DNA from 2 places in the Pseudoalteromonas sp. M8 genome. Region 1 is predicted to be linked to the other one. Evidence: riboswitches for the same ligand, from Rfam matches in the RefSeq annotation. Region 1 holds a riboswitch; the other holds the start of a gene.

What was found. A riboswitch is a leader RNA that binds a small molecule or an ion and turns the genes downstream of it on or off. The one in region 1 is predicted to bind cobalamin.
Region 2: another riboswitch for cobalamin. It lies ahead of GSF13_RS19845 (ABC transporter ATP-binding protein); the one in region 1 lies ahead of GSF13_RS22030 (TonB-dependent receptor).

What each region holds. Positions count from the first base shown of each region.
Region 1 covers NZ_CP047240.1:3,814,917-3,819,344, reverse strand. The annotation lists gene GSF13_RS22045 (2-dehydropantoate 2-reductase) at 1-431, opposite strand, end outside; gene GSF13_RS22040 (VanZ family protein) at 424-774, opposite strand; gene GSF13_RS22035 (YajQ family cyclic di-GMP-binding protein) at 927-1,409, shown strand; cobalamin riboswitch at 1,499-1,744, shown strand; gene GSF13_RS22030 (TonB-dependent receptor) at 1,779-3,641, shown strand; gene GSF13_RS22025 (hypothetical protein) at 3,802-4,428, shown strand, end outside.
Region 2 covers NZ_CP047240.1:3,328,577-3,333,004, reverse strand. The annotation lists gene GSF13_RS19860 (FAD:protein FMN transferase) at 1-889, shown strand, start outside; gene nqrM ((Na+)-NQR maturation NqrM) at 990-1,202, shown strand; gene GSF13_RS19850 (histidine phosphatase family protein) at 1,283-1,882, shown strand; cobalamin riboswitch at 1,873-2,028, shown strand; gene GSF13_RS19845 (ABC transporter ATP-binding protein) at 2,098-2,895, shown strand; gene GSF13_RS19840 (iron ABC transporter permease) at 2,892-3,917, shown strand; partial or broken gene cobT (nicotinate-nucleotide--dimethylbenzimidazole phosphoribosyltransferase) at 3,910-4,428, shown strand, end outside.

The DNA of each region.
Region 1 (4,428 bases):
GGCCCAAACCAAGTTGCACCTTGTCCTGTATGGTGCACAGTGTCTGCGACTTTATAGCCTGCGATGGATGTGCTTAAGAAGTAGGCTGATTGTGTTTTATCAAGCGCTGCTAACTCACCAGACCAATCTACCATGCCATTATGACTAAGGATTAGCGTGCCATTTTTTGAAAGTGCAGGGCGAAGCGCTCGGAGTGCTTCGATGACCTGATATGCTTTAACGGGAATGATTAGCGTATCTATACTGCTAGTTGGAAGTTCTGCAAGCGTTTTGGTGCTGCATGGGATGGTTTGTTGAATACTTGCTGTTTGATAGCGATAAGTTGCCGCGCGTTTATTTCGAGTGATCAGCGTAATTTGATGAGATTGACTAAGGTGCTGGGCGAGCAGTAATCCTATCGCCCCTTCACCTAAAATATGTATGTTAGCCATGTTTTCTGCTGCGCCAACTTGTCCAAATATAAAATAGAACAAAATAACTGACCGCACCGGCTAAATCAGCTAAAAAATCAGCGGTAGATGCTTGGCGATACGGTAATGAATGCTGCATCCACTCAATTCCTGCACCGTACAAGGACAGTAGCACTATGTGTGTCCATACCTTTACTTTAAAAGCATGGTGAGAGATAAACGCAAGCACAAAAAATACACCAAAATGTGCCACTTTATCGATATTGGGGAACAGCTTTGGAGACAAGCTAATTTCCTTTGCGAATAGCACCGTACATATAATTAAAGAGATAATCAAAAGAGCTTTATAAACGCGCCGTGTCACAATACATCCTACTTCTGTATGACTAAGCGAGCAGTATACCATCGAAAACTGTCCATTGGGTGAACATCCTAATACGCTGTTTAAAAACTTAAAGTAACTCAAATTAAGCATAAACTGCTATAATCGAGCCAAAATGACTTTAGGAGAGAAGCATGCCTTCATTTGATATTGTATCTGAAATTGATATGACAGAAGCAAAAAATACCGTAGACAACGCGGTTCGTGAGCTTGATACGCGTTTTGATTTTCGTGGCGTAGATGCATCAATCGAGCTAAGCGGTGAAATGATCAACCTCAAAGCGGAAGCAGAACAGCAAGTTATGCAGTTGTTCGATATGCTAGTGGGTAAAGCGGCAAAACGTGGCCTAGATGTGGCAAGCTTCGAGTTAAAAGACATTGAACGCTCAGGCAAATACGTATCGCGCAAGGTGGCGTTAAAACAAGGCATCGACAAAGAGATGGCGAAAAAACTGGTTAAGCTTATTAAAGACTCAAAAGTTAAAGTTCAAGCATCAATTCAAGGCGATACGGTGCGTGTAACGGGTAAAAAGCGTGACGATTTGCAAGAAACGATGCAATTGGTTCGTACCGGTGAGCTTGGCCAACCATTTCAATTCAAAAACTTCCGCGACTAATTACGCTTTACTTCATTCCAAAAGTGCATAGATTGCACTTTTGGATTTCTAGACGTCCATTGACAATCATTCCGAAACCCAAGACAATAGCCTCGCATTTTCAAGGTGCTGTACACAACCTAGTGTGGTTGCTAAGTGTATAGATAATCGGGAAACTGGTGCGAACACAAGGGAACATCTAATTGCGTGAATCAATAATAAATTGAGTAAGACAGTTTATTACACGTGATTAGCTTGGATCGGTTCTATGCCAGCGCTGCCCCGCAACGGTAGAGTGAACTGCTAATCTGCAGATTTACTGAGCCCGGAGACCGGCCTTGAAACAGTCACTTTGTGTTCTTGTACGGTGGGTACAAGTTAGGGGAAACCATGTTAAATAAAACTGCTCTAAGCGCGGCGATAGCGACGGCGCTCTCTTTTTCAGCATTTGCGGATCAAAATGTTGAACATATCACTGTTACTGCCAATAAATTTGAACAATCTCTAGAAAGCGCATTGTCTGCCATTACGGTTATAGGTCGCGCTGAAATTGAAAAAAGCAATGTTCAAGATGTCGTATCGCTACTCGATAATGTCGCTGGTATTCAAGCTGTTAGAAACGGTGGCTTTGGCCAAAGCGTGAGTTTATTCCTACGCGGTAATGACGCTAAGCATACGCTAGTGTTAATCGATGGGGTTCGAGTGACGGATGCAAACTCCGGTGACAATTCGCTCACTAATTTACCACTTAATAGCATCGAAAGAATTGAGATCATTCGTGGTGCCAAAGCTGCGATTTATGGTTCAGATGCCATAGCTGGCGTGATTAACATTATTAGTCGCGAAGGGAATAACAATACTATCGCGTTTACGACTGGGAGTAACAATTACTCCAAGACCGAAGCGACGGTAAATTACAAAAAAGACAAGTTTAGTATTGCAGCTAATGCGGGTTACACTCATACCGATGGCTATGATGTGATTGAGAAAGACCCTGAAGCTGCAATCACAAAAAACCATGACCGTGATGGATATTATAACGGTAATGCCGGTTTAAATGTGCAGTATGGTGATGAAGAAAGTGGCATTTTTAGCTTACGTTCACAGTACAGTGAAGGTGAGGGGGAGTATGACTCTTTTGGTAGTGATGCTTACCGTTTCCATAACTACACCAATAAGTTGGCGTGGAAAAGACGTACTGATAAGTTTAGCCAAAGTGCGTCATACAGCTTAGGTAAGGAACAAAATGTTCAAATCGGTAATAGTGCTGACGATAACGCTTATGTCACCAAACGCAGCCAATTTGAATATCAGTCGCAATATAGTTTAACTGAAGCTTTGATCTTCACGGGTAACTTTACCTTTCTAAATGAAGATGTTGGTGATTCTACCGCCTCTTTTTCAGAGCCTGAGCGTGATAATTTATCTTTAGCACTCGGTGGGTTTTACAACGATGAAAATTGGCTGGCAGAGGTTGTACTGAGAACGGATGATTATGATTTTCATGGTCGTGCAAACACCTACACGGTTGCTGTAGGCAAGCAACTCATGGATGGCCTAAGTGTTAAGTTGAATCATGGTACTGCCTTTAGAGCACCTTCTTTATCACAGGCGTTTGTGATTGATAGTCCTTACTATTTACCTAACCCAAATATTAAGCCAGAAGAAGCTACTAATAACGAAATTATTGTTACATGGAGCGGCGAGAACTTCCGTGTGGAAGCTGCGGTATACGATAACCGTATTACCGATAAAATCGTTTATCAGCAAAATGATAAATGGAAATACATCCCTTACAATGTTCAGCGCGCTGACTTTGAAGGTGCTGATCTTTCTGTTGAAATTGAAGACAACTTTGGTATCGAGCATACGGTAAATGTGAGCTATGTGAGTGCTAAAGACGCAGATACCGATAAGCAATTACAGCGCAGAGCGAGACGCACCTTAACTTATTCAGTCAGTAAAGAGTGGGAAAATGTCGACGCAACACTGACCTTAGTCCATAGAGGTAATCGCGACGATAAAGTATGGGGAGCTGGAGGTGCATATACAGTGACTTTACCGTCATATACGCTGTTTAACTTAGCTGCTAACTATACGTTTTTCGACGGATTCAAGTTAAATGGCCGTATTGAAAACTTAACCGATAAGCGTTATTTCAATGCCACAGCGGGCGAAGCAAAAGATGGCTCTTTACTGGGCTATAAGCCACTAGGTAGACAAGCCTACGTTGGTGTGAGCTACAGCTTCTAATACGTTAAAAGCTTTTCAATACCCAGAGTGATCCATCGTGAGTAATGGATCACTTTTCTTATTTATCATTTAGTTGCATTACATTTGTAACTGGTGTTCTGCCTTATGTGTGGTTGATAATAGATTTGATTTGTATTATTACTACCTTAAGGAAAAGAACATGAAGTCACTATTATTTGGGTTACTCACGCTTGGGATTGTCACATCAGCGCAAGCTTCGCTACCTGAAAACCAGCTTGAACCTCAATTTTCAACACAATCAATGGCGGGCGATTTCGCTTGGTTTAACGCGCCATCGCAAACCTGTAGTCGGATCCGCAGCATGATGTACTATCGTCACCCCGGCAACGATCACCTAACGCCTATATCTGTGCCTGTGATTTATACCGGTGGCGAGTGTTGGTCTACTGGCAGGACAACATCTAGCCAAGGTCCAAAGGAAATGTATACGCAGGTTTCAGATATTATTCATCAGCAATTTTCGAATGTGGAACATAACTACAAAGAGTTGACGACCGATATCGTCAACAATATTGCCGCACAATCTAGTTCAAATAAAGTGAGCCACACGACTAGCCTCTACGGCACTATGCATATGAAAATCGCAGGTAGAGTTGATGCGCAAAATAAAGTACCGGTGTTGATCGATGGTTTCGATTTGAAGTCTTACGCTAAGTTCCGTAAGAAGCAGCTTGGGATGAATATTTATATCCATGTCTATATTAACAACGAAAATGTCACCATCAAAGGTAAGTATGATGTACGTACCCAGCAGCTTGAGTTAGAT
Region 2 (4,428 bases), 490 kb from region 1:
GGTATTCCCCGGTGAAAAGCCGCTCGAACAAGCGCAGTTGCACGAGGAGGTTGAGCAAGCATTAAAGGCTGTTAATCAATCTATGTCCACCTATATCCCAAATTCTGAGATTAACCAGTTTAACCGTTTAGCCGCAAATACCGTTATGCCTATCAGTGAAGACTTTCGCTTGGTAGTTGCTGAATCTATCCGCCTTGGAAAGTCGACCAAAACGCTTGATGTTACGATGGGACCGCTTATCGATTTGTGGGGATTTGGTCCTGACAAAAGACCAACAATGCGTCCGTCACAGGTCGAGTTAGACGATATGCGCACTCGTATCGGTGTTGATAAGCTTATTTTAAATGACCGTGGTCTTGCGAAAACAGTTACGGGGCTGGAATTATCATTTTCTGCAACCGCTAAAGGCTATGGCATAGATAAGGTGGCAGAGGTGATTGAGAGTCATGATATTCATGACTATATGGTAGAAATCGGTGGCGAGCTTCGCGTTTCTGGCAAGAAGCCGGATGGAGAGTGGCGTATTGCTATCGAGAAACCCGATGCGCCTGTTGGTCAACGCCAAATTCATCGCGTGATAGAGCCTGGCAAAAATGGCATTGCAACTTCAGGTGACTACCGTATTTTTTATGAAATGGATGGTGAAACCTTTACACACCTTATTGACCCTACAACGGGTCGCCCAGTTAAACATGAGCTGGTGTCGGTAACGGTACTACATCCATCTGCGATGACGGCTGATGGCCTAGCGACAGCATTGACTGTGATGGGCACGGAGCGTGCAAAGGCGTATGCCACTGAGCATCAACTCCCCGTGTATTTGATGTATAAAAGTCCTGAAGGGATCAAGAGTTACGCGAGTGAAGCATTTCAGCCGTACTTGAATTAAGCTGTACAACACCCCATAATTTAATTGTGAGTGACGCCATGAAAGCGTATAATTTGCGCGTCGTCACTCAATTCAATGTAGCAATAAAAGGGGCTAGATAATGTCTTTATTCCTCCTTACTTTCGGTTTACTTATGCTTATCGCTGTTGCGATGGCAGTAGGCGTTATCGTACAAAAGAAATCCATGGCCAGTAGTTGTGGTGGTTTGGGCTCAATGGGCATTGACAAAATTTGTGATTGCGACGATCCATGCGATAAACGCAAAAAGCGGTTAGCAAAAGAAGAGATGTGGAAAGAAAACCAGATCCTATAACCGTAGAATGGTATTAATTGAAAACGCAAGCTTAGCTTGCGTTTTTGCTTTTTGGGTAACAAACCTTAGGTTAAGTAAAAATGCAGCGGCAGCTATATTTTGTTCGTCATGGTGAAACGACCCTATCAGGCCATTTACTTGGAGTGACAGATCCCGAACTCAGTAGTACTGGTGCTCAGCAATTGCTGCAATCGTTAACGAGCCTAAGTGGCCTGCAGGGTATTATTAGCTCTCCAAGGAAGCGCTGCCTGAATACAGCCACAGCCTTTGCAAAGCAGTATCAACTCCCCGTTGAGGTGGAGCCAAATCTCGCCGAATTTGATTTTGGATTATGGGATGGACAACCTTATGATACGCTTTGGCGAGAAACCCAATTTCCAAGTATTGGTGACTTTTGGCAAAACCCTTGGCTGCACACGCCTCCTGAGGGCGAGTCTATGTATGATTTTCATCATCGGGTCGCCACGTGGTGGCACAGTATTTTGGCGTCGCCAAGTGAAGAGTGTACCGCCGTCGTAGCGCATGCCGGAGTAATAAAAGCGCTTGTAGCACTTATTCTTGACCTATCGCCTGAGCTTACTGCATACCAATCGAAGATAGATATTCCTTATGCGGGTATAGTAAAAGTTGAGGTGTTTTACGACAGCAGCCAAACTGCTTGGCCAAAAGTTGTATTTTAGACGTCTAGACTTCATAATATTGCAAATTTCGTGATAGGCAGATATTGGGAATGAGGTGTGAGTCCTCAACTGTCCCCGCAACTGTAAGTGTATGAGTGTTACCTCTTGCATAAGTCAGATACCAAGGCCTATCTATATACTTAAGCGGGCAGACTTAAGTCAAAGTTGTCGCTTGTCTATAAGCTACTACTTTGCCGTGCCCAATCAGAGGTGCTATGGCAGTTACTCCACAGTTTCAAGTCGATAAACTTAGCGTGCAGCTTGGTGGTAAAGCCATCTTAAAGGCACTCAGCTTTGCTATTAATTCGGGTGAATTTATTGGTTTGCTCGGACCGAATGGTGCTGGAAAGTCGACTTTGCTGCGCACTTTATATCAATACACAGCGCCAAGTTCTGGGTCGCTACTTTTCAATGGTAAGCCGCTAGCTAGTTATGGACGTAAAGCCTACGCGAGACATGTTGCTGTGGTGCTACAAGAGATCCCCGCTGAGTTTACTCTGCCATTATTTGATATGGTATTGATGGGGCTAACACCGAACAAATCACTGCTCGCGACAACGACGGCTGCTGAAAAACAGGCAATCTTACATGCCATTGAGCAGGTTGGATTGAGCCATAAATTAGAGCAATGTTTTAGCTCCTTGTCTGGTGGGGAGAAGCAAAGGGCAATGATCGCACGTGCCATGGTGCAAGCGCCTCAAGTATTGATAATGGATGAGCCCACCAGCCATTTGGACATTAAATATCAAATCCAAATTATGGAGCTGGCCAAACAGCTTGGTGTTACTATCATTGCGTCTTTTCACGACTTAAATTTGGCTAGCGCCTTGTGCGATCGCTTATTAGTATTAAATAACGGTGAGCTTGTTGCAGATGGGTCGCCACTTGAAGTCATTAACGAAACCCTATTAAGCCAAGTTTTTGGGGTATGCGCAGAGGTTTCTACTGTCCGTCATCCGCCAAATAACAGTGAGATCCCACATATACGCTTTCATTACGGGTATCAATTATGATTGCCGCAAAGCGGATCGCGTTGATATCGATACTGCTATTGGCCTTGTGCTGTTTTAGCATGCTGATGGCACTTAAGATCGGTGCGATTGATTTATCTTGGCATACGGTTATACAAGCGATTATTAATTTCGATCCCAGCGTACTTCAACAACGGGTGGTAGTTGAGCTTCGTCTGCCACGGACGTTACTGGCGATGAGTGCGGGAGCAGGACTGGCGATAGCGGGTCTTATTTTACAAACCGTGACGCGTAACCCTCTAGCTGATCCTTATTTATTTGGTATTTCTTCAGGTGCTTCATTCGGTGTGGTGGTGCTTATCGCGCTATTTGGTGCACAGTCTAGCCTAATGATGTCTGGGGCTGCATTTGTCGGAAGTTTGCTGTCTATCTTGCTGCTTTTATTTGTGGCAAAACGCAATGCACTACAGCAGGTAGAAACTATGCTCTTGGCGGGCGTCGCACTTTCTTTTCTGTTCAGTGCCTTTACTAGCTTGTTGCTCTATTGGAGTGACCCTCAAGCCATCAGTGCAATCTTGTTTTGGAATCTAGGCTCGTTTGCAAGGGCGAGCTGGCAATGGCTATGGCTTCCATGTTTGGTCGTGTTGCTGAGTTTTATCACGCTTTTAGTGATGCGTCGGCCGCTCAACGCCTTGTTACTCGGAGATGAGAGCGCCACCACGCTTGGCGTGAATGTAGGACGAGTGCGAATAGGTATGTTGTTATTGAGCTCCTTACTCACCGCAGTACTTGTGGCTGCGTGCGGCGGAGTCGGATTTGTAGGCTTGATGATCCCGCATATCGTACGCTTTTTTATCTCGCAAGCAAAGGTCATTGGGCTTGTGGCCACCGCGCTTTGCGGTTCGCTTTTGATGCTATGGGTGGATGTATTGTCGCGCACTCTTATCGATAATCAGGAACTTCCTGTGGGTGTGATCACCGCCGCCATTGGCAGCGTGTTCTTCTTAGCATTGCTTATTTTCAAAAATCGCCGCTCTGGAGGCGTCGGAGTTACCCATGGTTAAACCGTTAGATACTCGCTTAAACACGCTTATTCAACAGCGCATTGACTTAAAAACCAAACCGCTAGGTGCGCTTGGTAAGCTTGAAGCCTTAACTGCGCAGCTAGTACAGATCTTCTCACAAGGGCAGACGCAATTAGACATAGAGCAGTTAGCAATAATACGCCCTGCAATGTTTGTTTTTGCGGGCGACCATGGTATTGCAAGCCAAGGAGTTTCTATTGCGCCAAGCGAAGTAACTGGGCAAATGGTTGCAAACTTTGTGCAGGGGGGGCCGCGATCAACGTCTTTTGTCGACAACTTGGTTGGCAGTTAACCGTAGTAGACTGTGGCACATTAGTGCCATGTGAGCCTGCGCCGAATTTGCGCTCACAGCGACTTGGCGATATTACTCATGCCTTCCATAAACAACCCGCGATGAGCGAAATGCAGCTCAAGCAAGGACTTGAATATGGAGAGCAAGTGGTGATGTCCGCTATTGAAGCGGGTAGCAACGTGATTGCTTTTGGTGAAA